One region of the Rhizobium sp. A37_96 genome, then DNA from elsewhere that is predicted to be linked to it. Evidence: predicted binding sites of a transcription regulator. Region 1 holds the regulator's gene; each other region holds the start of a gene.
What was found. Region 1 encodes LexA, which represses DNA repair genes until DNA is damaged. Its sites were predicted from a motif close to TGTTCNNNNTGTGTTCNG; they were not measured.

Region 1 (10,503 bases):
ATGACGATTTCGTTCGCCTTGGAATAGGTCAGCTGATAGCGCGCATATTGGTCGAGCATATCCTTGTCCAAAGAACCATCGCTCAGCAAAGCGACCTCCTTTTCAAGGTGCTCGCGCTTTGCCACGAGATCGGCCAGCTCCTTGCTACGGTCGATGCGGCGCTGTTCGAAAACCTCGGTCGCCTTCAGGCCGTAGTCGCCATGAATGCAATGATAGCCGAAGTAACTCACAAAAGCGATGGTAATGGCGGGAAGAACGAGACGGCCGAACCTTCTCTTCTTATGATACTTTGTCCACATACTCGCTCGAAACGCCCTGGCTTAGGCAACCTCGCCCCAAAGCCAATGTCGCTTCGAAGAAGATCGCGTCAAATCAAACACCTAGGACCAACTTAACCGGCAGAGATTAACCGTCCGTTGACTCTAACTGCGCGGCCCAACAAAAAACCGCGCCCTGAGGCGCGGTTCGATTTCAGCGACGAATATGTCCGCAGATCCAATGGGATCCCACGGATCAGGCATCAGGCGCGCAGGATGGAGCGGCCGGCATATTTTGCCTGCGGGCCAAGCGCTTCCTCGATGCGGATGAGCTGGTTGTACTTGGCAAGACGGTCGGAGCGCGACAGCGAGCCGGTCTTGATCTGGCCGCAGTTGGTGGCAACGGCGAGATCGGCGATCGTGGAATCTTCCGTTTCGCCCGAGCGGTGCGACATGACGGCCGTGTAGTTCGCCTTGTGCGCGGTTTCCACCGCATCCAGCGTTTCCGTCAGCGAGCCGATCTGGTTGACCTTGACGAGGATCGAGTTGGCAACGCCCATGCGGATACCGTCGCGCAGACGAGCGGAGTTGGTGACGAACAAGTCGTCGCCGACAAGCTGGGTCTTCTTGCCGATCAGATCGGTCAGTATCTTCCAGCCTTCCCAATCGTCTTCGGCCATGCCGTCCTCGATCGAAACGATCGGGTACTTGGCGGCGAGTTCGGCGAGGTATTCAGCCATTGCGCCGGATTCGAGCGTGCGGCCTTCGCCTTCCAGCACGTACTTACCGTCCTTGAAGAATTCGGTGGAAGCGCAATCAAGGCCGAGAGCGATTTCTTCGCCCGGCTTGTAGCCAGCCTTTTCGATCGACTTCATGATGAAGTCGAGAGCGGCCGGGGCGCTGGAGAGGCCTGGTGCAAAGCCACCCTCGTCGCCGACGTTGGTGTTGTGGCCCTGCGAAGCCAGTTCCTTCTTGAGGACGTGGAAGACTTCAGAACCCATGCGGACGGCTTCGCGGATCGAATCTGCGCCGATCGGCAGGATCATGAATTCCTGGAAGTCGATCGGGTTGTCGGCATGGGCGCCGCCGTTGATGATGTTCATCATCGGGACCGGCAGGAGGCGGGCATGAGCGCCGCCGACATAGCGGTAGAGCGGCAGGTTGGCGCTCTGGGCAGCGGCCTTGGCGACGGCAAGCGAGACGCCGAGGATGGCGTTGGCACCGAGGCGCGACTTGTTCGGCGTGCCGTCCAGCTCGATCATGATGTTGTCGAGCTGGATCTGGTTTTCGGCGTCCATGCCGCCGATCGCATCGAAGATTTCCGAGTTGACGGCTTCGACAGCCTTCTCGACGCCCTTGCCATGGTAGCGCTTGCCGCCATCGCGAAGCTCGACGGCTTCATGCGCGCCGGTCGACGCGCCCGACGGAACCGCCGCGCGGCCCATGCTGCCGTCTTCGAGGTAGACATCGACTTCGACAGTCGGATTGCCACGGCTGTCGAGAATCTCGCGGGCGATAATGTCGGTGATTGCGGTCATGATAGCTTCCTGCTCGCTGGTTTATAAATCGATTTAAATCGTCTTAATCGAAGGCGTGGAAATTACAATGGCGATCCACGCCCCCGAGGTAGGGCACTCCAGCAGGCCGCGTAGCGCAAATTCATGTCAGCCTGTTGAATGCCTGATATTTATCAGCCCTTGGCGATAGCGTCGAAGGCCAGAAGCTTCTCCAGAAGGCGCGGCATGTCCTTCAGATAGACCATGTTCGGGCCATCCGACGGCGCATTGTCGGGGTCTTCGTGGGTCTCGACAAAAACACCGGCAACGCCAACGGCGACGGCAGCGCGCGCCAGCGTCTCGACGAATCGGCGATCGCCACCGGAGGAACCGCCCTGTCCGCCCGGCTGCTGCACGGAATGCGTCGCATCGAAAATGACCGGCGCGCCCATGGCCGCCATGATCGGCAGCGAACGCATGTCGGAGACCAGGGTGTTGTAGCCGAAGGAGGCGCCGCGCTCGCACAGGAGAATGTTCGGATTGCCGCTGTCATTGAGCTTGGCAAGGACGTTCTTCATGTCCCAGGGCGCAAGGAACTGCCCCTTCTTGACGTTGACGACGCGGCCGGTCTTGGCGGCGGCGACCAGCAGGTCGGTCTGGCGCGACAGGAAGGCCGGGATCTGCAGGATATCGACCGTCTTGGAAACGATGGCGCACTGCTCTTCGGTATGAATGTCGGTCAAAACCGGAAAGCCGTATTCCTTCTTGAGGTCGGCAAAGACTTCCAGCGCCGTTTCCAGGCCGATGCCACGCTTGCCGGACAGCGACGTGCGGTTGGCCTTGTCGAAGGAGGATTTGTACACAAGGCCGATGCCGAGCTTGCCGCAAAGCTCCTTCAGGACGCCGGCGATCATGAAAGCGTGGTCGCGGCTTTCCATCTGGCAGGGGCCGGCGATCAGCGACAGCTTGGCGGTGTTGGAAAAGAGGACCTTGGAGGCACCCTCGCCGACGGTCACTTCGGAATTCGTGCTCATGCTATCTCCTCGAAGGCGAACAGTGCGCCCTGCCCGGGCGCCAGCCTCGCCAATAGACGATTGTTCTTACGCGTGTAGGTGACGCCGTTAGCAGCGAAATGCGACGATGTCACGGAAAGATCGCGCGTTTTGAAAAGGATTGCGCGCGCCCTGAGCCCAGGATCGCTAGCGCGAACAGGCAAATCGTAGAATGCTTCCATTCCTTCCGGCGTCAGGATCTCGAGCTCGGCATTGGCGGTTTCGATCGTCAAGCCGAAGGAATGCTCCGAAATTCGCGGGCCGCCGACGACCTCCTCGAAAAAGGCGCGATACGCCTCCGGTTTCGATGCGGAAAGCGCCACCCGCGCGATGCCGCTCACACCGTTTTCATGACGCTCGAGCACGCTGCGGTCCGCCGGCAACGGATTGATGCGCTGGCAGCAGAAAGCCAGAAAATCCGGCGCGCGCAGATCGGCCGCGAAGGCGAGGCGAAAGCCGGCCGTCGTTTCGGTTCCGTCCGGCATCTTCATGGGCCGGGAGAAATCCAGCATCCGCCCGGCGGAGATCGCGCCCGCCTTGAAGCGCGCGTCATCCGCAACGGCATCGTCCGTGCCGAAGACCATGGCGGAAAAGCCATCTTCGCCGACTCGGAAACGATAGGCCTGATCGCGCGCAACGAAGACATTCCCGTCGGCGACGCTCGTCTCGCACTGCTCCTGCGACGCCACGCCCAAAGGTTCGAGATAGGTCTTGTCGGCCAGGAAGACGCAGGCATTCTCCGTGCCGAAAGGATGGCGTGCGTCCGGAGCGACCGTAAAACCGAGCTTGCCGAGACGTTCGCGCGCCAGAGCGATGTTGACGGTCGGCAGCACGAGATGATCCAGCGGATGCGGCAACGGCGCCATGCTTTCTCCTTTTCCCTACGGGAGCAGATTTGCGCCCATCCATCATCGAATTCAAGATGGAAGCAAGAGACCGGGAGATAGGGCGACACCGATGGAACGCAATCTCGCAAACGTGATTGCTGATTCTATTCTGTAGCTGGCTTACCCGGCGTAATATCCCGTTCGTCGACGCGGGAGACACCTTGGTCAAGCGAAAGTGTCCTAAACGGCGCAAATTCAAAATTATCAATATTTATCAATACATTAAAACTGAAACAATCCATTGGCGCTTTCAGTCGGTTCATTCGACAGTGGTAATTATTTAATCGTCCGAACAAGGCTTTACCGAAATTTAAGTACTTGCGGAACACATATGGAACATATAGTGTCCGTTCTGGATTTGTTTCACGACTTTTTCTTGATTCTGGGGTTCCAAGACGATGTTGACGCGCAAGCAGCAGGAACTGCTTCTCTTCATTCACGAACGCATGAAGGAATCCGGCGTTCCGCCATCTTTCGACGAGATGAAGGATGCGCTGGATCTGGCATCCAAGTCCGGTATTCACCGTCTGATTACGGCACTGGAGGAGCGAGGCTTCATCCGCCGGCTGCCGAATCGGGCGAGAGCGCTGGAGGTGATAAAGCTGCCGGAGGCCTATAATCCGAGCCTGCAGCCGCGACGCGGCTTCTCGCCCAGTATCATCGAAGGCAGCCTCGGCAAGCCTCAGCCGGTCGCACCGCCCGCCCCGGCAAAGATCGCCAATGACGATCACAACGGTTCGGCATCGGTTCCAGTCATGGGGCGCATCGCCGCCGGTGTTCCGATTTCCGCCATCCAGAACAATACCCATGATATTACCGTTCCCGCCGATATGCTCGGCTCAGGCGAGCACTACGCGCTTGAAGTCAGGGGGGATTCGATGATCGACGCCGGTATTTTCGACGGCGACACCGTCATCATTCGCAATTCGACGACAGCCAGCCCCGGCGACATCGTGGTTGCTCTCGTCGACGACGAGGAAGCGACGCTGAAGCGCTTCCGCCGCAAGGGTGCGTCCATCGCACTGGAAGCCGCCAACCCGGCCTATGAAACCCGCATTTTCGGGCCGGACCGCGTCAAGGTGCAAGGTAAGCTCGTCGGCCTCATTCGGCGCTATCACTGAGCGGTGACGCCGGCTGGATCGGCGCGCCGAATTTGTCGGTGCGCCAATCGTAGGTTCGATGCCGCGTCCATGGTCGTTGCGGGTTCTCGAACGCCACGGAAACGACGGGTTTGTCGCCTGTGAATGCCATTTCGATGGATCCGGTTTGCCGCAATGTCGCGCCGGTTATCAGCATCGCCCCGGAGCGGCAATGATCCAGCCGCAAGCGGATCGGTGTCACGACGATGTTTGCCGTATCGCAAGCCGGCGGCAAATAGGCCGCGTTTTCTATGGTGACGAGCATGGCGCCGTCTTCGAGCATCGCCACGCACCATGCGCCTTTCTGGCAGGCGAAGCTTCCCTGCATCGTCTGGTCAAGCGCGTCTTCCATTGCCTTGCGGACCGCGTTCTGCTCCTCGGTGCTTAATCGCCGATGACGATCGGTCTTGCTGATTTGTGGAAGCCGGCTGTCGCGAGGAAGGATGGTGGGCGGCTGATGTTCGGTTGCAACCAGTGCCTTTTGCCATTGTTCGAAGATGAAGGCCTGCGGCCGTTCGCGATTGGTCGCCAGTATGTCATCCTGTCGCAGAGCGACCAGAACCCCATCCTCCGAGATCGTCAGATCCGGCTTCGGCACGCCGGGACCGAATGCCGCCGCGCCAACGGATAAGAGCGACAATAGTAGGCCCAGGTGGCGAAGCCGGGTTCGCAACATGCTCATGATCAGGAAGCCGGCAATGAATGTCGGCATCAGCCATGCAGGCTGGCGGCCGAAGGTGATGTCACCTCCCCAGCCGGCCACGGTTTTGGCGATCGCTATGACGAGCTCCAGTCCCTCCCCGGTGACCTTCCAGAAGGGACCATCAAGACCGAGAGGCATGAGCAGCATCGCCGCCATACCAAACGGCATGACGACGAAGGAGACGACCGGCATGGCCGCGAGGTTGGCGGCAAGACCATATGTCGCCAACCGGTGAAAATGCTCGATCGAGAATATGGCTGTCGATGCGCCGCCGATGAATGACGTCGACAACACGCCGCCGAAGAAGCGGGAGACGAACAACAGCGGGCTTAACAGGCGGATGCGGGAGAAGATGGTTTCGCGATGCCGCCGCCGCTTCCATAGCGAATAGCCCGATACCAGCGCCAGCGTTGCGGCGTAGGACATCTGAAAGCTCGGGCCGAGCACCTGAGACGGCGAGAGTATGAGAATGACGATCGCGGATAGCGCCACGTTGCGAAGGCTGATCGACGGTCGATCGAGCAGTACGGCAACCAGCATGATCGCCATCATGATGAATGCGCGCTCGGCGGATACGCCGAAACCGGAAACGAGGTAATAGGCCGTCACTGTCACAAGCGCACCGAGGGCCGCAAACTTCTTTGTCGGCCAGGCCTGTACGACGCCGGGAAACAGGCTGAACAAATAGCGCAGGCCGACATAGAAGATCCCGGCCGACAGCGCCATGTTCAGACCGGAAATGGCGACGATATGGGTGAGGCCGGCAATTCTCAACGCCTCGGTCGTATCCTTCGAGATCGCACGTCTCTCATCGGTGACAAGTGCGGCGGCAAAAGCACCCGTATCGCCTGGCAAGGTCGCCCTGATCCTGTCGCCTATGCTATTGCGCAGCCCCGCAAGCCAGATATCAGCGGCGTCGAGCATCGACTCCCGCACTTTGTCATCAAGTGGCGACAGCAATTTCGGTGCGCCATAGGCAAAGCCGTTTGCGCCGATACCGTTGAAATAGGAGCTGAAGGCGAAATCGTTGAGGCCGGGCAAGGCGGGCCCGGCCGGAGGCGTCAGGCGCGCCCTGCCCTGGATTCGGTCTCCGAGTTCGAACGGCTCCGCCTGTTTGCGTACGAAGATCGTGACCCTTTCCGGTGAGCGGCGAATGGTGGGTTTTTCCGTCGCCTCGACGCGGACGACATAGCGCCAGCGGCCATCGTCATAGGATTCACGTCGCTCGACCTGGCCGGTAACGGTCGTCGTCACGGCCGAGTCGAGCATTGTGGTGGAAGCCCGCCAGCATTCCCATTGCGCCAAAGCCATGCCCAGGCAAATGAGCGTTGCCGCAAAGAGCAGATGGCGAAGCAGCCTGCCGCTTTCCCGTCCGAATACTAAGCCGCCGGCAAAGACGAGAAAGCCCGCGGCGACTGCTTGCGGCGGCGGATCGCTGCCAGCCTTGAACCAGAAGATCGCCCCGAGGCCCATATAGATCGGAGCGAACAGTATGGCACGCCCATACGCGGCCTCTTCTTCGACCAGGCTGAGGACGCCGAGTCGACTGCGGTTCAGGATCAAAAGCAGGCGCGATGTCAGCGGTACCCGATCCTGCGTCCGCTCCCGATGTCGCGCTTTGGTACGCAAGACGATCGTGGCAATAGCGGGGCGAGGCTGCGGAGGTGCAGCAACATCCCGGCCCTCCTGCTGCTCCGATGCCTCTAAATTAGGCACTCACTGCCGCCCCCGCGCAAAACTACAGCTTTCGCGCGATTTTTGCCGTCACCGCACAGTGATTTCAACCGAAATCGGCATGAGCACGGCTAAATTGGGCCGGTTTCCTGGCGCACCATGTTTAGCGACACTGATGCAGTGCCCAAAAGTTGATACTGCAATGCACAATTCGGCATTAGGATAACTTGGCATTAGGCTCTGGATCATATAGCTAGTCGGTAGTCGCTTAACCTTTTGGCGCTTTTTATGGCGTCAATCCCGCCAAATCTTGGAGGATCAGCATGACGGAACAAAGCGCGAAACTAACTTGGGGTGAAAAGACGGTGGACCTGCCGGTGAAGACCGGAACCATCGGCCCAAGTGTCATTGATATTGGTGCCCTTTATAAGAACACCTCCACTTTCACTTACGATCCTGGCTTCACCTCGACCGCGTCCTGTGAGTCCAGCATCACTTATATTGATGGCGACGAAGGCGTTCTGCTGCATCGCGGCTATCCGATCGATCAGCTGGCCGAACACGGCGATTTCCTCGAAGTATGCTACCTCCTTCTCTACGGCGAACTGCCGACGGCAGCGCAGAAGAAGGACTTCGATCACCGCGTGACCCACCACACGATGGTGCATGAGCAGATGTCGCGCTTCTTCACAGGCTTCCGTCGCGACGCGCATCCGATGGCCGTCATGTGCGGCTGCGTCGGCGCACTCTCGGCTTTCTATCACGACTCGACCGACATCACCGATCCGCACCAGCGCATGGTCGCAAGCCTGCGCATGATCGCCAAGATGCCGACGCTCGCCGCCATGGCCTACAAGTACCATATCGGCCAGCCCTTCGTTTATCCAAAGAACGATCTGGACTACGCGTCGAACTTCCTGCGCATGTGCTTTGCCGTTCCGTGCGAGGATTATGTGGTGAACCCGGTGCTTGCCCGCGCCATGGACCGCATCTTCATCCTGCATGCCGATCACGAGCAGAATGCGTCGACCTCGACGGTTCGTCTGGCAGGCTCTTCGGGCGCCAATCCGTTCGCCTGTATCGCTGCAGGCATCGCCTGCCTCTGGGGCCCGGCTCACGGCGGCGCGAACGAAGCGGCGCTCAACATGCTGAACGAAATCGGCACCGTCGACCGCATCCCGGAATTCATCGCCCGCGCCAAGGACAAGAACGACCCGTTCCGCCTGATGGGCTTCGGTCACCGCGTCTACAAGAACTACGATCCGCGCGCCAAGATCATGCAGAAGACGGCGCACGAGGTTCTCGGCGAACTCGGCATCAAGGACGATCCGTTGCTCGACATCGCAATCGAGCTGGAGCGCATCGCTCTGACCGATGAATATTTCATCGAGAAGAAGCTCTACCCGAACGTCGACTTCTACTCCGGCATCACGTTGAAGGCGCTGGGCTTCCCCACGACCATGTTCACCGTTCTGTTCGCTCTCGCCCGCACCGTCGGCTGGATCGCTCAGTGGAACGAGATGATCGAAGATCCGCATCAGCGCATCGGCCGTCCGCGCCAGCTCTACACGGGCGCACCGCTGCGCGAATACGTGCCGGTTTCCAAGCGCTAAGCTTTGGTATCGAAACAAAAAACCGGTCAGAGATGACCGGTTTTTTTATGAGCGAGAACATCCAGAACAATTTGCGCCGCCTTGTCGCCGGGCGGTTCCTCGGTCTGCATTCGCTGCCAGACCAGATCATAGCCCGTCAGCATTGCCCTGCGCTCGGGAGTGTCGCTCGACAGGCGCTCCATGTAGCGGGCGAGCAGGCCGGGCCGCAACACATCGTTGATGAGTTCCGGCACAACGGCATAGTCGGCAATCAGGTTCGGCAGGGCCGCCGACCATACCTTGATGCGCGACATCACGAATCTGGCCAACCACTCCGTCTTGTAGGTTGAAACCACGGGAACACCGGCAAGACCCAGTTCCAGGATCACCGTGCCCGACGCAGCCATGGCAGCATCCGCCTGCGCGAAGGCATTCCACTTTGCATTCTGGCCGACCAGGATTTCAGGCTTGACGCCCCAGTTTTCGAGAAGCGAGCGTACCAGGGCTTCCTGCTTCGGCACGGTCGGCAGCATGTAGCGAACATTGTCATTTCGCCGACTAAGTTCTTTGGTAGCCTGCTCAAAAACCGGTAGAAGCTGGCGGATCTCCGAAGCGCGCGAGCCTGGGAGAAGAAGAACTGTCATCTGGGCATCGACCGCCCTTTCACCGCGCAAAGCGCGCTGTCGGCGCGTCTCCAGCAGATCTGTATCCACCGTCAGGCGATGGCCGACATAGGTCGTTGCCGGACCACCCAAACGCTGCATGGCTTCCGGCTCGAAAGGGAGTACGGCCAGCACATGATCGACATAGGCGAGCATCTTCTGCGCGCGATATTCCTTCCATGCCCAGACGCTGGGGCAGACATAGTTGACGATCGGGAGGCCAGGCAGCGCCTTGCGCACCCGCTTCGCTACGCGATGGGTAAAATCGGGGCTATCGATGATCAGAAGTACGTCGGGCTTGGCGGAGATAATGGCGTCAGCCGTCTGCCGGATGCGGGCAAGCAGCTTCGGCAGCCGCTTGATGACCTGGATGAAACCCATGATCGAGAGTTCGGAGTAGTCGAAAAGCGAGCGCAAGCCTTGCGCTTCCAACGCCTCGCCGCCGACGCCCACCAGCTCGACAGGCCCATCATGGCGCCGCTTCAGGGAAGCGACGAGATCGCCGCCCAAAAGATCGCCGGAAACCTCTCCCGCAACGACGGCAAGCTTCAAGGCGGCGCTGCTCACATGAAGCCCTCCGCGCTGAGGCCACGATCGATGCCGCAGACGAAAATTTCAGCGTCATCGGCGGCTTTAATCACAGCCTCACGGTCGAGGATCAGCGCCCGGCCCGCCTCCACCGCGACGCCGGCAAGGCCGGCCTTCTTGGCGTTCAGCACGGTCGAGACGCCGATAGAAGGCAGATCGGCGCGCACATCCTGCTGCGGTTTGCAGAGCTTCACCAGCACGCCGCGCCGACGGGTCGATATACGGCCCTCTTCGCGCAGGCCGGCAACACGCTCGATCATCTTGTCCGTGCCTTCCGCGCCTTCCAGTGCGACGACACGGCCGCCGACGCTGACGGCACCCTGCCCGACATCGAGCAATCCCAGCGCATCGGCAGCCTTCGCCCCTTGCGCGATATCACGCAAGTCCTCAGAGGACGGCGACAGCCTGCCGAGCGGTCCCGTGGTCGCCAGCAGATCGGGCGCGATCTCATGC
Region 2 (10,503 bases), 120 kb from region 1:
GCAGAACCTGATCATGGCAAACAATGGCCAGCTGGTAACGGCTGTCGGCCTCATCTCCGTCGATGGCAAGGTCAACCGCAAGATCCTGCAGATTTCCGTTCCGACGGCTCGCCTGATCCCGCCCGGCATCACCATGCAGGTCGATGGTGGCAAGGGCCAGAAGCTCGACTACGCCGTCTGCCTTCCGGACAAGTGCACCGCCGAAGTGCCGCTGACGGACGCCATGATCGCTTCGCTGAAGAAGGGCACCGATGTGACCTTCACCTCGATCAACTTCCGTCGCGCACCGAACCCGATCAAGATTTCGCTCGGCGGCTTCGGCGCCGCCTATGACGGCCCGGCAATCTCCGACTCTAAGCTCGCTGAAAGCCAGAAGAGCCTGCAGGACAGCATGCAGAAGAAGGCTGAGGAAGCACGCAAGAAGCTCGAAGACGCGCAGAAGGCTGCCAAGCAGCAGTAAGCTTGCGAAACATCGTTTCATTGAAAAGCCCGGAGGAATCCGGGCTTTTTCTTTGTGACCAATCCGGTGGCCATGCCGCCGGAGCAATTCCAGGAAAATTGGGCAGCGGTTTTCCGTCTGGAATTGCGTAGAAACAAAGAGATAGAGCGGTTCCGCGATTCCACGAAACGCCGAGCCGCCTGAAACAAAAACGGAAGGCGTTGGGAGCGCCTTCCGCTTGAAATGGAACTGGTTTTACAAGTGCTTAGTGGGCGAAGCTCATCTTGGGCTTGAGCTGTCCCGTGGGCGCCTGGTCGAAAATCTGGGCAATCTGCGGATTGCGAAGCGGAAGGCCGCTTTCGTCGTTCACGAGATTCTGTTCCGAGACGTATGCGACATACTCCGTCTCGTCGTTTTCGGCGAGAAGGTGGTAGAAGGGCTGATCCTTGTCCGGCCGCACTTCTGCGGGAATGGAATTCCACCATTCCTCCGTGTTTGCGAATTCCGGATCGACATCGAAGACGACACCACGGAAGGGGAACATCCGGTGTCGAACCACATCGCCTATATTGAACTTTGCGTTGCGTTGTTTCATGGCACGACTTCCTTTCAAGTAATCATGTGGTGACTTTCACCACTGATATCAAGGATTTTGCCCCCATTCCTTCATCGAACCGTCACACTCGGCCCGGTTCCCCGCCGCGCGAATCGAGCTTGCAACACGCAATGGCTCTCGTGCGGTGGAATGGCCACCCGAAACGCGCGGCCAGTAAAAAGCCCCGGGCTAGCCGGGGCTTTCTCACTCGATATCAGACCGAATAGTACATGTCGTATTCGACCGGATGCGGGGTCATTTCGAAGCGCATGACTTCCTGCATCTTCAGTTCGATGAAGGCATCGATCTGGTCGTCGTCGAAGACGCCGCCGGCGGTGAGGAACTTGCGGTCCTTATCGAGGCTTTCCAGCGCTTCGCGCAGCGAGCCGCAAACCGTCGGGATCTTCTTCAGTTCCTTCGGCGGCAGGTCGTAGAGGTCCTTGTCCATGGCCTTGCCGGGATGGATCTTGTTCTTGATGCCGTCGAGGCCTGCCATCAGCATGGCAGCGAAGCCGAGATAGGGGTTGGCGGTCGGGTCGGGGAAGCGGACTTCGACGCGCTTTGCCTTCGGGTTCGAGCCGAACGGGATGCGGCAGGAGGCGGACCGGTTACGAGCCGAATAGGCGAGCAGAACCGGAGCTTCGTAACCCGGGACGAGACGTTTGTAGGAGTTCGTCGACGGGTTGGTGAAGGCGTTGATCGCCTTGGCATGCTTGATGATGCCGCCGATGTAGTAGAGGCAGCTTTCCGAGAGGCCTGCATATTCGTCGCCGGCGAAGGTCGGCTTGCCGCCCTTCCAGATCGACTGGTGAACGTGCATGCCCGAGCCGTTGTCGCCGAAGATCGGCTTCGGCATGAAGGTTGCCGTCTTGCCATAGGCATTGGCGACCTGATGCACCACGTACTTGTAGATCTGCATGCCGTCGGCACTGCGAACCAGCGTGTCGAACTTGATGCCGAGTTCGTGCTGGGCGGCCGCCACTTCGTGGTGATGCTTTTCGACGGTGACGCCCATCTCGGTGAGAACCGTCAGCATCTCTGAGCGCATGTCCTGAGCGCTGTCGATCGGCGGGACAGGAAAGTAGCCGCCCTTGACGCGCGGACGGTGACCGAGGTTACCGGTCTCGTAGTCGGTGTCGTCGTTGGACGGAAGTTCACTGGAATCGAGCTTGAAGCCGGTATTGTACGGATCGGCCTTGTACTTCACGTCGTCGAAAACGAAGAACTCGGCTTCCGGGCCGAAGAAGGCCGTGTCGCCGATGCCGGAGGCCTTGAGGTAGGCTTCTGCTTTCTTGGCGGTGCCGCGCGGGTCGCGATTATAGGCTTCGCCGGAGACCGGATCGAGGATGTCGCAGAGGATAACCATGGTGGACTGCGCGAAGAACGGATCCATGTGGGCCGTATCCGTATCGGGCATCAGCACCATGTCGGATTCATTGATGGCCTTCCAGCCGCCGATCGAGGAACCGTCGAACATGACGCCGTCGGCGAACATGTCTTCATCGACACAGATGATATCCATGGTGAGATGATGCAGCTTACCCTTGGGGTCGGTAAAGCGCAGGTCAACGAACTTGACGTCGTTATCCTTGATTTGTTTCAGAATGTCGCTTGCGGTCGTCATTAAATTACTTCCCTTGACTTAGATGACGATTAAACGAGCCTCGGCCGCAAGGGCCGGGCGGATTAGATGGCGTCGATGCCCGTTTCGCCGGTGCGGATTCGAATGACTTCTTCCACGTTGGAAACGAAAATCTTTCCGTCGCCGATACGGCCTGTTTGCGCAGCCTTGCGGATGGCCTCGATCACGGCCTCCGCATTTTCGTCCGCCAATACAACTTCGACCTTCACCTTCGGCAGGAAGTCGACGACGTATTCGGCTCCACGGTAAAGCTCCGTGTGGCCCTTCTGACGACCGAAGCCCTTCGCTTCCGTGACGGTGATGCCCTGCAGGCCGACTTCCTGAAGGGCTTCCTTCACTTCGTCGAGCTTGAAGGGCTTAATGATCGCTTCGATCTTTTTCATGAGAAAATGTCTCTCCGCTTCTCCTGTTACAGCAGGACTACTCCCCGCTCGGCCAACGTAATGCACGTATCATGCCAGTTGAGAATGAGCCGCCGTAAAAAATCCCGGCGAATTTGCACCGAGACGATGAATTGATGAGGATTTTTCGGAAAAATGGAAGCGATTTCGCGTGTAAATGCGTGGGATAAGCAAAATTTCCCGAAAAAGTGCCGCGCGCGTGATGTTTGTTCCTTAGCAAGGCCTTGAATGTTATTGTTTAATTCTTATGCAGATGCATAATAATCGATCAAATCGCGTGGCGAAATGGCGGTTGTTTTTGAGGCAGATTTCGCATCTATAATGTTCGCCATGATGTTGCCGCTCGCCGACCTGCTCCTCACCCCAGACGCCATGGCCGCCGTCGACAGCGCCGCCGCAGCGTCCGGCATTGATTCCTATGGACTTATGGAAAAGGCGGGGCAGGCCGTTGCCGGCGTCGCGCTCCGACACTTCCCCGAGGCCTTTCGATACGTTGTTCTCTGCGGGCCTGGCAACAACGGCGGCGATGGCTATGTGGCAGCCCGCGCCCTGCGACGGGCCGGCGCCGACGTGCAACTCTTCCATCTGGGCGACCCGCAGAAGCTCAAGGGCGACGCGGCCCGCACTTTTGCCGATTGTCCGGTCAGCGGAGAGCCGATCGGCGGCTATATACCTCGGCTCGGCGATGTCGTGATCGATGCCGTCTTCGGTGCCGGTCTCTCCCGCCCTGTGCCGGATGACGTGGCCGCCACGATCGCGCGGGTCGAGGCGGCGGGTGTTCCCGTGATTGCCGTCGATCTGCCGTCTGGCCTCGATGGGCGCAGCGGCCAGGTCCTTGGCGCAGCCTTCCGTGCCGCGCGCACGGTGACCTTCATGACGCGCAAGCCGGGGCATCTTCTCTTGCCGGGCCGTGAGCTTTGCGGAGATCTTGAGGTCTTCGACATCGGCATTCCCGGCCGCATCGTCCGGGCGCATGCCGATGGCTTGATCGCTGAAAACACGCCGGCGCAGTGGCAGGCGAAAATACCGTCAGCGGACGCCGACACGCATAAATACAAACGCGGCCATCTCGTCGTCTTTTCAGGCGGACCGAACGCAACGGGCGCCGCACGCATGTCGGCCATGGCCGGGCTGAAGGCAGGCGCGGGCCTTGTCACCATCGCATCGTCGCCGGAAGCGTTGAGCGTCAATGCGGGCCTGCTCACGGCGATCATGCTGCACCCCATCGCGGATGAAGCCTCGTTGCGGGAATGGCTTGCAGACCAACGCCTATCGACCTTCGTTCTCGGGCCTGGTTTCGGTGCCGGCGACAAGGCGAGACAATTCTGCCTTGCGCTCGCGGATCGCCATCTGGTGCTGGATGCGGACGGCATCACCTCGTTTCGCGATCAACCGCAGAAGCTCTTCGACGCCTTTGCCGAAGGTCCGACACGATTGGTGCTGACGCCGCATGAAGGGGAGTTTGGCCGCCTCTTTCCGGACATCGCCGCCGACGAAGCCCTGAGCAAGGTCGACAAGGCGAGGGCTGCTGCGGCGCGCGCTCATGCCGCCATCATCTACAAGGGAGCCGACAGCGTGATCGCCGCGCCGGATGGCCGGGCCCTGATCAACGCCAACGCGCCGCCCTGGCTTGCCACGGCCGGCTCCGGCGACGTGCTGGCCGGCATCGTCGGCGGCCTCATGGCGCAAGGAGCGCCGGCCTTCGAGGCAGCGGCTGCGGGTGTCTGGCTGCACGGCCTTGCCGGCCAGCATGCCGGCAAGGGGCTGACGGCCGAAGATCTCGTCGCCAGCGTCAAGCCGCTTTAGGGCCGTTCAGGGAAAACTGTGCAGCGGTTTTCCAACCGGAATTGCGTAAGAACAAAAGATGGAGCGCTGTCGCCATTCGAACAAAAGCGGAAAGGCTCCGGGAGGCCGCTACTTCGCGACCTCTGCCTGCAACGCAATGGCGCCGGGAGGCGCGTTTACCTTGCCCTCGTGGATCATGAAGGCGAAGACATCGCGCGGCTCGACCTTGACCTTGCGGCTCGTATCGATCAGCGGCAGATCATCCGGCACCTTGCCTTCAGCCCAGGTTTTCAGGCGATTGGCCCAGGCCTTGAGGTCCTGCGGCGGATAGCAGGTCTCGATATCGTCCGATCCCTTCTGCAGGCGGGCATAGACGAAATCAGCCGTGACATCCGCGATCATCGGATACTCGAAATGCTCTGCGCATACCGGCGCGACATTGTATTTTTCGAGCAGCGCAATGAACTCCGGCACCTTGAAGGAATCATGCCGGACTTCGACGACATGTTTCAGCGCAAGACCATCCTGCCTGGCCGGCAGCAGCTTCAGAAAGGCCTCGAAATCGTCCGGATCGAATTTCTTCGTCGGCGCGAACTGCCAGAGCAACGGGCCGAGGTGATCGCCGAGCTCGCTGATGCCGGATTCCAGGAAGCGTTGCATCGACTCGCCCGCCTCGGCGAGAACCCGGCGATTGGTGACGAAGCGCGTCGCCTTCAGGGAGAAAATGAAGCCGTCTGGAACGTCGGCGGCCCATTTGGCGAAGACCTCGGGCTTCTGCGTGCTGTAATAGGTGCCGTTGACCTCGATCACCTTCAGCTGGCGGCTGGCGTAGTTCAGCTCGTCCTTCTGCTTCAGCGTGTCGGGATAGAAGGTCCCGCGCCAGGGCTCGAAAGTCCAGCCGCCTATGCCTGTGCGGATTTCGCCCGCTTTGGTCATGCTCTCCTCCTTGGACGTTCAGTCGGGTGAAACTCACTCCGCTGCGGCAACCTTCTTCAGCGGACGCCGCTCCAGCAGTTCCTTCAGGAATTGCCCCGTATAGGAGCGCTTTTCCTTGACGATGGCTTCCGGTGTTCCCACGGCAACGATCTCGCCGCCGCCATCGCCACCTTCCGGACCGAAATCGAGGATCCAGTCGGCGGTCTTGATGACTTCGAGATTGTGCTCGATGACCACGACGGAATTGCCCTGATTGACCAGTTCGTGCAGCATTTCCAGAAGCTTGGCGACATCGTGGAAGTGCAGCCCGGTTGTGGGTTCGTCGAGGATGTAGAGCGTGCGGCCGGTCGATCGCTTCGACAGCTCCTTGGCTAGCTTGACGCGTTGCGCCTCGCCACCCGAAAGCGTATTGGCCTGTTGTCCCACCTTGATATAGCCGAGACCGACATCCTTCAGGCTCTGCAGCTTGTCGCGCACCGCGGGAACAGCGGCAAAGAAATCGACGCCTTCTTCGACCGTCATGTCGAGCACGTCCGCAATCGACTTGGTCTTGAAGGTGACGTCGAGAGTTTCGCGGTTATACCGCTTGCCATGACAAACGTCGCAGGTGACGTAGACGTCGGGCAGGAAGTGCATCTCGATCTTGATGACGCCGTCGCCCTGGCACGCCTCGCAGCGGCCGCCCTTGACGTTGAAGGAGAAACGGCCCGGCTGATAGCCGCGGGCCTTGGCCTCCGGCAATCCGGCGAACCAGTCACGGATCGGCGTGAAGGCGCCCGTATAGGTCGCCGGGTTCGAACGTGGTGTCCTGCCGATCGGCGACTGATCGATGTCGATCACCTTGTCGATATGCTCGAAACCGTCGATACGGTCGTGATCGGCGGGGATCTCGCGCGCACCCATGACGCGCCGCGCCGCCGACTTGTAGAGCGTCTCGATCAGGAAGGTGGATTTGCCACCGCCTGAAACGCCCGTGACGGCGGTAAACACACCGAGCGGGATGGACGCCGTAACGTTCTTGAGATTATTGCCCCTCGCGCCGACGACCTTGATTTCCTTGCCCTTCTTGGGCTTGCGGCGCTCTTCGGGAACCGGCACGCCGAGCTCGCCGGAAAGATATTTGCCGGTCAGCGACTTCGGGTTCGCCATGATATCCTGCGGCGTCCCATGTGCCACCACCTGGCCGCCATGCACGCCGGCTGCCGGGCCGATGTCGACGACATCGTCCGCCGTCAGGATCGCATCCTCGTCATGCTCGACGACGATCACGGTGTTGCCGATGTCGCGCAGGTGCTTCAGCGTCTCCAGAAGGCGGGCATTGTCGCGCTGATGTAGGCCGATGGACGGCTCGTCGAGGACGTAAAGCACGCCGGTCAATCCCGAACCGATCTGCGACGCCAGCCGGATACGCTGGCTTTCGCCGCCGGAAAGTGTCCCCGAGTTGCGCGACAGGCTGAGATATTCGAGGCCGACATCGTTCAGGAAGCGCAGGCGATCGCGGATTTCCTTGAGGATGCGTACGGCGATTTCATTCTGCTTGTCGGTGAAGGTATCGGGCAACACGTCGAACCAGTCGCGGGCAACGCGAATGGACATTTCCGCGACCTGGCTGATGTGCAGCTTGTTGATCTTGACCGCCAGGGCCTCCGGCTTCAGGCGATAGCCGTTGCAGGCCGGGCAGGGCGCTGCCGACATGAAGCGCTCGATCTCTTCGCGTGCCCAGGCGGAATCCGTTTCCTTCCAGCGCCGTTCGAGGTTCGGAACGATGCCTTCGAAGTTCTTGTGCGTGGTGTAGGAGCGCGCACCGTCGGCATAGTGGAATTCGATCTTGTCTTCCGTGCCGTTGAGGATGACGTCCTTGGCCTTGTCCGACAGCTCGTTCCAGCGGTTGCCGAGCTTGAAGCCATAATGCTTGCCGAGCGCTTCCAGCGTCTGATTGTAATAAGGCGAGCTCGATTTGGCCCAGGGGGCGATTGCGCCATCGCGCAGCGTGCGTTCCGGCTCCGGCACGATCAGATCCGGGTCGATCTTCTGCTGCGAGCCGAGACCGTCACAGGAAGGGCAGGCGCCGAAGGGATTGTTGAACGAGAACAGGCGCGGCTCGATTTCCGGTATGGTGAAGCCGGAAACCGGGCACGCGAATTTCTCCGAGAACAGCACGCGCTCGTGCGTCTCGTTCAGCGATTTGTTGGCCGAGCCGCCGGCAGCGGTTTCTTCCGGCGGCAGCGGCTTGTCGGCGAATTCGGCAACGGCAAGACCGTCCGCCAGACGCAACGAAGTCTCGAAGCTGTCGGCCAGGCGCGCGGCCATGTCCGGCCTGACCACGATACGATCGACCACCACGTCGATATCGTGCTTGTATTTCTTGTCGAGCGCCGGAACGTCGGCGATTTCGTAGAACTGCCCGTCGACCTTGACGCGCTGGAAGCCCTTTTTCATGAGCTCCGCCAGTTCCTTCTTGTATTCGCCCTTACGCCCGCGCACGAGCGGCGCCAGAATATAGAGCCTGGTGCCTTCCTCGTAGGCGAGAACGCGGTCCACCATCTGGCTGACCGTCTGGCTCTCGATCGGCAGGCCCGTGACCGGCGAATAGGGAACGCCGACGCGGGCAAACAGCAGGCGCATGTAGTCGTAGATTTCGGTGACCGTGCCGACTGTCGAGCGCGGATTGCGCGAGGTGGTCTTCTGCTCGATCGAGATAGCGGGCGAGAGACCGTCGATCTGGTCGACATCCGGCTTCTGCATCATTTCGAGGAACTGGCGCGCATAAGCCGAAAGGCTTTCGACATAGCGGCGCTGCCCCTCGGCATAGATGGTGTCGAAGGCCAGCGACGACTTGCCGGAGCCGGAAAGGCCGGTCATGACGATCAGCTTGTTGCGCGGCAGGTCGAGGTCGATGCCCTTGAGATTGTGCTCGCGCGCACCACGTATGGAAATAGTCTTCAGTTCGCTCATCGTCTTGTGCAGGTCCCTTGGAGTCTGCCTTTATTTAGTGATGCCGGCCCGCGTGTCGAGGCTGAAATGACGGGCGGGATCAGGTTTTCGATTCTGTTGACATCATCATAAGGACAAATTAGAACAAATAAAGAACAAAATGTCCTGTGGATATTTCTTTGTGGATGAAGAAGCCTTGGACGGTGCTGAAACAACACCTGATGGCGGCAATGGTCTAAGGTGTGCCGATGGAATTTAAGGGCCGTCGATGGGCGGCAAGTAGGGTGGTATCATGGCCGGTAGTGTGAATAAGGTAATTCTGGTTGGAAATCTCGGGGCGGACCCGGAAATCCGGCGCACGCAGGACGGTCGCCCGATTGCCAACCTCAACATCGCGACGTCGGAAACCTGGCGCGACCGCAATTCCGGCGAGCGCAAGGAAAAGACCGAATGGCACCGTGTCGTCATCTTCAATGAGGGCCTGTGCAAGGTCGCCGAGCAGTATTTGAAGAAGGGCGCCAAGGTCTACATCGAAGGCGCGCTGCAAACCCGCAAATGGCAGGATCAGAACGGCCAGGATCGCTATTCGACCGAAATCGTGCTGCAGGGCTTCAATTCCACCCTGACGATGCTCGATGGCCGTGGCGAAGGCGGCGGCTCCATCGAGGGCGGCGGCGGCCGTGGTGGTCGCGGCGGCGGTGACTTTGGTGGCGGCTACGGCGGCGGTGGCGGCGATTACGGTGGCGATGACTATGGCCAGCCACCTTCGCAATCCTCCGGTCGCGGTGCAGGCGCCGGCCGCGCCTCCAGCGGTGGCGGCAGCAATTTCTCGCGCGATCTGGACGACGACATCCCGTTCTGAGACCGGCGCAGAAGCCGATTGTTGAAAAGCCCGCCCTACGGCGGGCTTTTTCGTATGTTTCGATTCAGCGATGCCGCCCAGATGGCTTAATCGTCAGTTGTTTTATCGCTCGCGGAGCCTTTGAGCTCTTTCAGAATGGCCTTGGGCCTCTATGGTTGGAACGGCATTTTTCTCGGTGAGAATACCTGTCCTCGAGATCTCGTCACTCAGACAGGTGAACAAGGCTGTCTTCAGAAAGGCATACCCTTACTATTTGAAGAACGGCCTGACGATGGAGCCTTTCACGAAAGGGCCAACGCCGCCCTTGCACCGTCCACGACGAATTGCGCGGCAAGTGCCGCCAGGATGACGCCGAGCAATCGGGTCAGGATGGCGCGGCCGGTGGCGCCGAGCATGCGGTCGAGACGGTCGGAAATGGCGAGCGCGGCAAAGACAAGGCAGAGATTGGCGGCGATGACGCCGATCAGTTGCGCTCGGTCGAGCGTTGTCTGCAGCGATCCCGCCAAAAGGATCGTGGCGGAGATCGCGCCGGGGCCGGCGATCAGGGGCAGGGCGAGCGGAAAGACCGCGATGTTGCGGATATGGTCCTGGGTGATCGCGACTTCCGTCGTTTTCTCTTTCCGGTCCTGCCGCCGCTCGAACACCATCTCGAAGGCGATCCAGAAAAGCAGCAGGCCGCCGGCGATGCGGAAGGCGCCGATGGAGATGCCGAGGATGCCGAGCACGCTCGCTCCGAACAAGGCGAAGGCAGCTAGGATGAAGAAGGCGATCAGCGAGCCGCGCAGCGCCACCTGCTTGCGCTCGGAGCGATTCATGCCCGCCGTGAGGCCGATAAAAAGCGGCGCAAGCCCGGGTGCATCGACAGTGACAAGCAGTGTGGTGAAGGCATTGATCAGCGTGTCTGAGCTC
Region 3 (10,503 bases), on a different contig from region 1:
TCACTTCGATCCAGATCCCGAAAGCGCAGGAAATCATCGCCCCGCCTGCCGATCCCGCACCGCTCAGCATCCTGATTACCCGGCGCGGCCTGCGTGAGAACGTACGCGACCTCCAGGGCCTGCTGAACGGCATGGGTTTCATCACCGGAACGCCCGACGGCATGCTCGGGCCCGCGACGGTGCAGGCCATCGAAGACTTCAAGAAGGCGCATGACATCAAGGCGGCAGGCAGTCTCGTCAGTCAGGATCTGATGAAGGCGGTCTATGCCGCCGCCGGCAAGGGCGAGCCTCCGAACGGCGCGATCATGGTTCGGCAGAATTTCGCGCCGCTCTTCGAGGGCCCTGCCATCATCGCCGAACCGCAAGAGGCGCTCGGCGTGCATTTCTTCACCGCCAATGCGATCGACCGCATCAGCGGCAAGGCCGACTGGTTCGGCATGACGCTGGAAGAAGATCTCAGCAAGCAGGCGAAAAAGCGCTACGGCATCACCAGCGAGGAGCAATCGCAATCGCTCGACGCCGCAGGGCAAGCGCTTGGCCGCATCACCATCCCCGATGATGTCCGCCATCGCATCGAGGATCTGTTGACGGCCGGATCGTCGCTGACGATTTCCGACACCGGCATCGGGCCCGAAACCGGCAACGAGACCGATTTCATCACCATCACCAACAATGGCGCGCTCGGGAAGAAGGGCTAAAGCCTTTTGTCTTCACGTAATTCCGGACGGAAGCCGCCATGCGCTTTTCCCGGGATTGCTCTAAACCAGCTCCACATCGATCACGCCAGGCGCCGTGCGCAATGCGGCGGCGATTTCCGGCGTGATGCGATATTTCTCCGGCAAAGCCACCTCGACCTCGCGCATCCCTTCTTCCTTGATGACGATGAAGGAAACGAGGCCGTCGCCCCTGGCGTTGAGATGCGCGGCCACTGCCTTCAGCGGCCCGGAATCGCGAACATAGACGCGCAGGGCCTTCTGCATCTGCAGCGATTTCTCCTCCAGCGATTGCGCGGTCTGCAGACGCAGGCTGATGCCTTCCGGGCGCTCATCCGCCTGGGCGGTGATGACGAAGGATTTCCCGACTTCGAGAACGTCGCGATACTGGTTGAGCGTCTCCGAGAAGAGCACGGCCTCGAACTGGCCCGAAGCATCGGAAAACACGAAGATACCCATCTTGTTGCCGGTGCGCGTCTTGCGCTCCTGCTTCGAGATGACTGTGCCGGCCAGGCGACCGTTGCTGGCCCCTTGCTTCACCGCAGCGGAAAAGTCGGCGAAGGGCTGGACGCGCATCTTGTCGAGCACGCTCTTGTAGGTGTCGAGCGGATGCGCCGTCAGATAGAAGCCGAGCACCTGGAATTCGCGCAGCAGCCGCTCCGAGGCGAGCCAGGGCGTGTAGGTCGGGAAGACGATCTTTTCCGGCCCTGACGCCGCGCTTCCGAACATGTCGTGCTGGCCGCTGCGCTTGTTTTCCTGCGCCACCTGGGCATAGCCCATGATGCGGTCGATACCGGCGATCAGCTGCGCGCGGTCGATCTCGAAGCAATCGAAGGCGCCGGCGCAGATCAGGCTTTCCAGAACGCGGCGGTTGATCTGCTTGGGATCGATGCGCAGGCAGAAATCCTCGATGCCGGCAAAGGGCTGCTCGCCGCGCACCTCGACGATATGGTCCACGGCGGATTCGCCGACGCCCTTGATGGCAGCAAGCGCATAGTAGATCCGGTTGTCGCCCGTCTCGAAATGACGGAACGAGGTCTGAACGGAAGGCGCGATGACCTCGATGCCCAGGCGCTTGGCATCCTGGCGAAAGTCGTTGACCTTCTCGGTATTGGACATATCGAGCGTCATCGACGCCGCAAGGAACTCCACCGGATAGTGCGCCTTCATATAGGCGGTCTGGTAGGAGACGATGGCATAGGCGGCGGCGTGCGACTTGTTGAAGCCATAGTTGGCGAATTTCGCCAGAAGATCGAAGATGACGTCGGCCTGGCCCTTGGAAACTTCGTTCCTGATGGCACCATCGACGAAGCGCTCGCGCTGCTGGTCCATCTCCGCCTTGATCTTCTTGCCCATGGCGCGGCGCAGAAGGTCGGCCTCGCCGAGCGAATAGCCCGAGAGCACCTGGGCGACCTGCATCACCTGCTCCTGGTAGACGATGACGCCCTGCGTTTCCTTCAGAAGATAATCGATCTTCGGATGGATCGACTCGATTTCTTCCTCGCCATGCTTGCGGGCATTATAGACCGGGATATTTTCCATCGGGCCGGGACGGTAGAGCGCCACCAGCGCGATGATGTCCTCGATGCAGTCCGGGCGCATGCCGATCAGCGCCTTGCGCATACCCGCGCTTTCCACCTGGAACACGCCGACCGTCTCGCCGCGCGAGAGCATGTCATAAGTCTTCTTGTCGTCGAGCGGGATGCTGGCAAGATCGATGCTGATACCCCGCTTGGCGACGAAATCGACGGCCGTCTTCAGGACTGTCAGGGTCTTGAGCCCGAGGAAGTCGAACTTCACGAGGCCGGCCTGCTCCACCCATTTCATGTTGAACTGGGTGACCGGCATGTCGGAACGCGGATCGCGATACATCGGCACCAGCTTCGACAGCGGGCGGTCGCCGATGACGATACCGGCGGCGTGCGTCGAGGCGTGGCGATAAAGGCCCTCGATCTTCTGAGCGATATCGAGAAGGCGGGCGACGACCGGCTCCTTGTCCGCCTCCTCCTGCAGGCGCGGCTCCTCTTCGATCGCCTTGCTGAGCGGCGTCGGATTGGCAGGATTGTTCGGCACGAGCTTGCAGATCTTGTCGACCTGGCCATAGGGCATTTCCAGCACGCGGCCCACGTCGCGCAGGGCAGCACGCGCCTGCAGCGAACCGAAGGTAATGATCTGCGCCACCTGCTCGCGGCCATATTTGGCCTGCACGTAGCGGATCACCTCTTCGCGCCGGTCCTGGCAGAAGTCGATATCGAAGTCCGGCATCGAGACGCGTTCCGGATTGAGGAAGCGCTCGAACAGCAGCGAGAAACGCAGCGGATCGACATCGGTGATGGTCAGCGCGTAGGCGACCAGCGAGCCCGCGCCCGAGCCGCGGCCGGGGCCAACCGGAATATCATGCCGCTTCGCCCATTTGATGAAGTCGGCAACGATCAGGAAGTAGCCGGGGAACTTCATGCGCTCGATGACGCTCAGTTCGAATTCCAGCCGCTCGCGATAGTCCTTTTCCTCATAGCCCGGCGCCATGCCGAGCGAGGCGAGACGCTGGTCCAGTCCCTCGATAGCCTGGGCACGCAGCTCCGCCGTCTCGGCACGTTCGGCTTCCTCGGCATCGTCGGTGGCGCCGGTGAAGCGCGGCAGGATCGGCTTGCGCGTCTTCAGCACGAAAGAGCAGCGGCGAGCGATCTCGACGGTGCTGTCCAGCGCCTCCGGAAGATTGGCGAAGAGTTTCGCCATGTCGGCGCGGCTCTTGAGATAATGATCCGGCGTCAGGCGGAAACGCGTGTCGTCGGAGACGATGGCGTTGTGGGCAACCGCCATCAGCGCGTCGTGCGCATCGTAGTCGTCGCGCGTCGGGAAAAAGGCTTCGTTGGTGGCCACGAGCGGAAGCTCGTGCTCATAGGCCATCGCGATCATCTTCTGCTCGTGGCGACGATCGTAGGTGCCGTGACGCTGCAGCTCGACATAGAGCCGGTCGCCGAACAACCGCTTCAACGTCAACAGCCGGGAGAGCGCCTGCGGCGCATGGCCTTCCTTCAGCGCCATATCGACCGGGCCTGTGAGCGAGCCGGTGAGCGCGATCATGCCTTCCGTGCCGATCTCCTCAAGCCAGGAGGCGGTGATGTGGACGGCGCTATTGCCTTCGCCGCCGAGATAAGCGCGGCTGACCAGATCGACGAGGCGCTCATAGCCCTGCTCCGTGGCGGCAAGCAGCACGATGGACGGCAGCTTGGCCAGTGCCTGCTGCGGCCCGCGCTTCTCGCCCTCGCCGCCATCTTCCATGTCGATCGATACCTGGCAGCCGATAATCGGCTGCAGCCCCTCGTCCATTGCCTTCTGTGAGAATTCGAGGGCAACGAAAAGATTGTTGGTATCGGTGATGGCGATGGCCGGCTGGCTGTCGCCGGCAGCCTTGGCCAGTATCTTCTTGAGCGGCAGCGCTCCCTCCAGCAGGGAGTAGGCGGAATGAACCCGGAGGTGCACGAATTCCGGCATTTCGCCGACCGGCACAACCGCGCCGCCGCCACTCACATCCGCCATCTCAAACCCTTCCGCATGCCCAAATGAATCGGCGGCATTGTCGGCATTACGGATCATAAAGTCCAGAAGTTGCTCCCATCAAATACGGGAGCACCATATGCATCTGGGGATAAGACTCACATCGCCATCATGATGAGGGAAAAGCTGGCAACGAACATGACGATGGAGGTGAATGCTGCAACGTCTCGAATGATATCGGTCATTTACGCGCTCCTTACTCGTTATGTTTCTTTTTTGTTCTATTTTTGTTCGAGAGTCAATAGAAGCATCAATAAATTTCATCACCGGACTTTTTTGGGCCTCCGATAGACGCGGAAACGGCGTGACGCTATGCAAAGGCAACCGGGAGATCACCATGAAAACACCTGCCTGCGCTCTCATTCTTCTTTCGCTCGCAACCGCAGCCCATGCCGGGGATCCCGTCCCGCCCGGGCGCATCATCGATGCCGCGATCGGCGACTGGAACAAGGACGGCAAGCCGGATCTCGCCCTTCTAGCGGCGTCTTCCCCTGACGATCAGGCGGACAATCCGATCGGCATCTACATCTACCTGCGCGACGACGAGCATTCCTTGCTGAAGCTGACAGCAAGCGTTCCAGACAAGATATGGGGCAGCGTCGAGCCCGGCGGCGTTGTCGGCCAGGAACCGTCCATCTCCGCGCTGCCGAACGGTTCGATCGCAATCGTCTCGCAGAATGACAGCATCGGCCGAGACCGCTGGGAACAGACGCTGACCCTTGCCTATCGCAACAGCGGCTTCGTGGTCGCCGGCTATACATACGACTCCCGCGACACGCTCGAACCGGATAACAGCCACAGCTGCGACTACAACGTGCTGACCGGCAAGGTGACGAAGGACGGCAAGACGCTGAAGGCCGATGCCAAGACCGTCAGCATCCAGGACTGGCAGGACGATATCGGTCAGAAGGCGTGCGAGAGCGGCCAATAGTTATCTTTGTTCTCTTTTTGTTCTTTACAATCCGCCCAACTAATGGCATTGTCGTTGCTCACCAAAATTGGAGAGCGTCATGCCGGGCCTTGCCGAGCTGAACGATTTCATTGTCACCGCCAAGGCGGAAACCTATGTCGGCGACGGCGAGAGGTTGCCGTCCTGCCGCAGCGGCTCGCATGACATCGGCTACGTCAACGGCCGCTGGCGCTACCTCGACAGCTATTTCGGCGGCACGGATTTTGCCGGGCAGGAGCTCGTCTGGTACGATGACGAGCCGGTCTGGGCGATGAATTACTTCGGCCATATCATAGAGCCGGATCTGATCGACGGCAGGCGCGCCGGCATGGTCATCAAGGCAGCGCTGCTGCGGCTCTATCTGGACGAAAACCGCTTTCTCGGGGGCTTCGAGTTCGAGCACGCGTACGGTCGCTATATCGACCGCAGCAACGGAACTTGCGACCATTTCACCGGCCACGAGGCCATCATGGTGAGGGATAGCAAGGCCTATGAGCTGGACTATCGCGGCGGCCTGATCGTCCCCTGATGGAGCCGATCAGACTTCGACCACCTTGCCGTCGCTCAACGTCACGCGGCGGTCCATGCGGATGGCAAGCTCGTGATTGTGAGTGGCGATCAGGGCCGCAAGGCCCGATTGACGCACCAGCGCCTCCAGCGCATCGAAGACATAGTGGGCGGTTGCGGGGTCGAGGTTGCCGGTAGGCTCGTCGGCCAGCAGCACCAGCGGGGCGTTGGCGACGGCGCGGGCGATGGCGACACGTTGCTGCTCGCCGCCGGAGAGCTCGGCCGGGCGATGATCGGCGCGATGGCCGATGCGCATGTAGTCGAGAAGCTGGGCAGCCCGCTCGCTTGCATCCTTGCGCGAGAGGCCGGAAATGAGCTGCGGCATCATGATGTTTTCAAGAGCCGAGAATTCCGGCAGGAGGTGATGGAACTGATAGACGAAGCCGATCTCGCTCCGGCGCACGGCCGTACGCTTGTCATCGGACAAGCCTTCGCAAGCCTGGCCGTTGATCAGCACCTCGCCGGCATCCGGGTGTTCAAGCAGGCCGGCGACATGCAGCAGCGTCGACTTGCCCGTACCGGACGGTGCGACAAGTGCGACGATCTCCCCGCTGTGCAGGGCGAAATCCGCGCCTTTCAGGATCGACAGGCTCGTCTCACCCTGCCCGTAATGACGCTCCACGCCCGAGAGCTGGAGAACGACCTTGCGTTTCATCAAATGCGAATTCCTTATTCGTAGCGCAGCGCCTGCACCGGATCGAGCCTCGAGGCACGCCAGGCCGGAAAGATCGTAGCAAGGAAGGAAAGCGTGAGCGCCATCACGATAACGGAGATGGTTTCACTGAAATTCATCTGGGCCGGCAGTTTGCTCAGGAAATAGACTTCCGGATTGAAGATCACCGTGCCCGAAATCCAGGAGAAGAACTGGCGGATGGACTCGATGTTCAGGCAGACCACGACGCCGAGTATCACGCCCGCAAGCGTGCCGACGACGCCGATAGCGGCCCCCGTCATGAAGAATATGCGCATGATCGCGCCGGACGTCGCGCCCATGGTGCGCAGGATGGCGATGTCGCTGCCCTTGTCCTTCACCAGCATGATCAGGCCTGAAATGATGTTCAATGCGGCGACAAGGACGATCAATGTCAGGATCATGAACATCGTATTGCGCTCGACCTGCAAGGCCGAGAAGAAAGTGGCGTTGACCTGCCGCCAGTCGGTCAGGAAGATCTGCCGCCCGGCCGCGTCCTCGATCTTCGGCCGCAACTGATCGATGTCATCCGGGTTGGTGACGAAAAGCTCTATCTTCTCGACGATGCCCTCGGCGTTGAAAAAGACCTGCGCCTCCTCCAGCGGCATGAAGACAACGGAGGAATCATATTCCGACATGCCGACCTCGAAGAGACCGGAGATCGTATATGCCTTGACGCGCGGATTGACGCCGAAAGGCGTGACGTCGCCATCCGGCGCCGTGAGCGTGATCTGATCGCCCACCGTCAGACCCAGTTGCCGCGCGAGGCGGCTTCCGACCAGCACGCCCTGCCCTGAGGCGAAACCGACCATGTCGCCGGAAACGATGTGATCGGAAACTGTCTTCAGCTTGGTCAGATCCTCCGAGCGGATGCCGCGCACCAGCGCCCCGGTTCCGGAGCCGCCGCGGCCGGAGGCAAGCGTCTCGCCCTCGACCAGCGGCAGCGCCATGGTGACACCGGGCACCGCGGAAAACTTCTTGGCCAGCTCCGCATAGTCGTTCAAAGGCGAATCGATCGGCTGCACGACCACATGGCCGTTGAAGCCGAGGATCTGCTTGAAGAGCTCGGCGCGGAAACCGTTCATGACGGCCATGACGATGATCAGCGCCGCAACGCCCAGCATGATGCCGACCAGCGAAAAGCCGGCGATGACCGAAATGGACGCTTCCTTGCGCCTTGAGCGCAGATAGCGCCAGGCAACAAGCCGCTCAAATCCGGAAAACGGACGAGACGATGGGCTGGCCTTGAACGAATTTTCCTGCTGTTCCACTGCCGCGCTCACCGCCATCCGCCTTCCATCCCATCTATCGTCAATCAGCCCGCCAGCCGCTTTATTGCTGCCTCGACCGTCATCGTCTCGCGAGCGCTGGTCTTGCGGTTCTTCAATTCCACTTCGCCGCTCGCGATCGAACGCGGGCCGACAATAAGCTGTACCGGCACGCCGATAAGGTCGGCCGTCGCAAACTTCGTTCCGGCGCGTTCATCGCGATCGTCGAACAGCACGTCCTTGCCGGCTTTCGACAGCGCGGCATAAACCGTTTCGCAAGCCTCGTCACACGCTTGATCCCCGGCCTTCATGTTAATCACCACGACATCAAACGGCGCGACCGAATCCGGCCAGATGATTCCGTTCTCGTCATGCGATGCTTCGATGATGGCGGGAACAAGGCGGGTCGGGCCGATACCGTAAGATCCCATGTGGACAGGATGTTCCTTGCCGTCCGGACCCTGCACTTTCGCGCCCATCGGCTCGGAATATTTCGTGCCGAAATAGAAGATGTGACCAACCTCGATGCCGCGCGCGGACAGGCGCTCGCCTTCGGGAATGGCGTTGAACGCGGCTTCGTCGTGCATTTCCGACGTGGCGGCATAGACCGAAGTCCACTTGTCGAAGATAGCCTTCAGGCCGGCGACCTCGTCGAAATTCGTGTCGTCGCCAGGGATGTCGAAATTGACGAAATCCTTGTGGCAGAACACTTCGGACTCACCGGTATCGGCGAGGATGATGAATTCATGGCTGAGCTTGCCGCCGATGGGGCCGGTGTCGGCGCGCATCGGAATCGCCCTCAGACCGAGGCGATTGAAGGTGCGTAGATAGGCCGTGAACATCTTGTTATAGGCATGCACGGCGCCTTCGAGCGTCAGATCGAAGGAATAGGCGTCCTTCATCATGAACTCGCGCGAACGCATGGTGCCGAAACGGGGGCGAATCTCGTCACGGAACTTCAGCTGGATATGATAGAGGTTCAGCGGCAGGTCCTTGTAGGACTTGACGTAGGACCGGAAGATGTCGGTGACCATTTCCTCATTGGTCGGGCCATAGAGCATAGGCCGGTCCTGCCGGTCCTTGATGCGCAGCATTTCCTTGCCGTAGGCGTCGTAGCGGCCGCTTTCCTGCCAGAGCTCGGCCGACTGCAGCGTCGGCATCAGCAGCTCGATGGCGCCGGAACGGTTCTGCTCCTCGCGGATGATGGCATTGACCTTGTCGAGCACGCGCTTGCCCAATGGCAGCCAGGAATAGATGCCCTGCGACTGCTGACGGATCATGCCGGTTCGCAGCATGAGCCGATGGGAGACGATTTCAGCCTCTTTAGGATTTTCCTTCAGAATGGGCATGAAGTAACGAGACAGACGCATGACGCTTGTTCCAGATGGTTTGATATTCCGCGCCCCGCGGAATCGTTAGCAAATTATGTACTGGAGGCAGTTCATAACTGCTTCGGCGGAGGAAGGAAACCCGCATTCTGCAATGGAAGATTTTGGCAAACACCTGAGAATACAGGCGATACAGCCTATTTTCGATGTTTCGAAAAAGCGCACGTTTATAAGGATTTAAGACGAAAATCTGTCAACAGAAAAATTCTGCTCGACTGTAGCAAAAAAGCAAAAAAAAGGATGACAAAGCTCAATCTTTGAGCTAATTTTAGCTCACAAAAGAGGCAAGAAGGCTAAATTCTTGCCGTTTCGCGGTCAAGTCTTGGGAGGATCAGATCTTAGGCGCGCTCGCTCGCTGCCCCGGTAACGGATAAGGATCACGCGATACTTTAAAACAAGGCTTACAGCCTTGTTTTTTTTTGCTTTCTCGGCCCGCTCTTCAATCACCCGGAAGTATTGGACCGGTCTTCAGCCGAAATAATATACACAAGCTGTAAATTCTTTGCTCTACGCTCATGACAGGCGTGTGACAAATTGATGGCGATCGCAAGGCGCCGCCATTCCGGGCGCCGTCAATCTACGGTTTTCATGGATCACTTGTAGCTTGGAACGATCTGGGGAATGGAATCTATACTCAGCCCGAAATAATGCGAAGCGACATACCAGGTGCCATAGATGAGGGCCGACACCAGCGTCGTGGTGAAAACCACGCGCCACGCGCGAAACTTCGCCGGCGCGCTTTCGACGGTACCGAGGATCACATGCTCGTCTTCGGCCTGGGTTCGCAGGCCGAAGGGCAGGACGGCGAAAAGCGTAATCCACCAGATGACGAAATAGACGGCTAAACCGGCGGCGATCTGCTGTGCCATTATGCTCCCTTCGAGACGAGCCTGCCCGTCTCCTCCTCTTCCAAGCTGCTTATAGGGGCAAAGCAGTCGTCTTTCAAAGCGCCGATCAGCGTTTTAATGTCACACTTGCTCAAGCTCGATGAGCGTACCGAAGAAATCCTTCGGGTGCAGGAAGAGCACCGGCTTGCCATGCGCGCCGATCTTCGGTTCGCCATTTCCGAGCACCCGCGCGCCCTTGGCGACCAATTGATCGCGGGCCGCCAGGATATCCGCGACCTCGTAGCAGATATGGTGCATGCCGCCATCCGGGTTCTTGGCGAGGAAGGACGCGATGGGCGAGGTTTCGCCCAGCGGCTCCAGCAGTTCCACCTTGGTATTGGGCAGTTCCACGAAAACGACGGTAACGCCGTGCTCCGGCAATAGCTGCGGAGCGGACACCTTGGCGCCGAGCGTTTCACGATAGGCTTCGGAAGCCGCCGCGATATCGGGGACGGCTATCGCGATGTGATTGATGCGTCCCA

Region 2: the regulator LexA is predicted to act here: its motif matches at 8,873-8,890, upstream of uvrA (excinuclease ABC subunit UvrA).
Region 3: the regulator LexA is predicted to act here: its motif matches at 4,489-4,506, upstream of dnaE (DNA polymerase III subunit alpha).

Annotation. Positions count from the first base shown of each region.
Region 1 is NZ_JBNWDS010000013.1:177,795-188,297, forward strand. Features, by position in the region: gene ACQZ6J_RS26245 (FtsB family cell division protein) at 1-299, opposite strand, end outside; gene eno (phosphopyruvate hydratase) at 521-1,795, opposite strand; gene kdsA (3-deoxy-8-phosphooctulonate synthase) at 1,948-2,787, opposite strand; gene ACQZ6J_RS26260 (VOC family protein) at 2,784-3,671, opposite strand; gene lexA (transcriptional repressor LexA) at 4,091-4,813, shown strand; gene ACQZ6J_RS26270 (ComEC/Rec2 family competence protein) at 4,794-7,007, opposite strand; gene gltA (citrate synthase) at 7,532-8,821, shown strand; gene lpxB (lipid-A-disaccharide synthase) at 8,848-10,029, opposite strand; gene ACQZ6J_RS26285 (LpxI family protein) at 10,026-10,503, opposite strand, start outside.
Region 2 is NZ_JBNWDS010000013.1:53,580-64,082, reverse strand. Features, by position in the region: gene ACQZ6J_RS25610 (invasion associated locus B family protein) at 1-460, shown strand, start outside; gene hspQ (heat shock protein HspQ) at 705-1,034, opposite strand; gene glnA (type I glutamate--ammonia ligase) at 1,249-2,658, opposite strand; gene ACQZ6J_RS25595 (P-II family nitrogen regulator) at 2,721-3,059, opposite strand; gene ACQZ6J_RS25590 (NAD(P)H-hydrate dehydratase) at 3,408-4,883, shown strand; gene ACQZ6J_RS25585 (DUF72 domain-containing protein) at 4,992-5,798, opposite strand; gene uvrA (excinuclease ABC subunit UvrA) at 5,832-8,753, opposite strand; gene ACQZ6J_RS25575 (single-stranded DNA-binding protein) at 9,025-9,594, shown strand; gene ACQZ6J_RS25570 (MarC family protein) at 9,876-10,503, opposite strand, start outside.
Region 3 is NZ_JBNWDS010000007.1:219,028-229,530, reverse strand. Features, by position in the region: gene ACQZ6J_RS19770 (L,D-transpeptidase family protein) at 1-698, shown strand, start outside; gene dnaE (DNA polymerase III subunit alpha) at 759-4,253, opposite strand; gene ACQZ6J_RS19760 (hypothetical protein) at 4,609-5,202, shown strand; gene ACQZ6J_RS19755 (DUF5680 domain-containing protein) at 5,282-5,749, shown strand; gene ACQZ6J_RS19750 (ABC transporter ATP-binding protein) at 5,759-6,442, opposite strand; gene ACQZ6J_RS19745 (lipoprotein-releasing ABC transporter permease subunit) at 6,457-7,767, opposite strand; gene proS (proline--tRNA ligase) at 7,794-9,116, opposite strand; gene ACQZ6J_RS19735 (DUF1467 family protein) at 9,728-10,003, opposite strand; gene mce (methylmalonyl-CoA epimerase) at 10,103-10,503, opposite strand, start outside.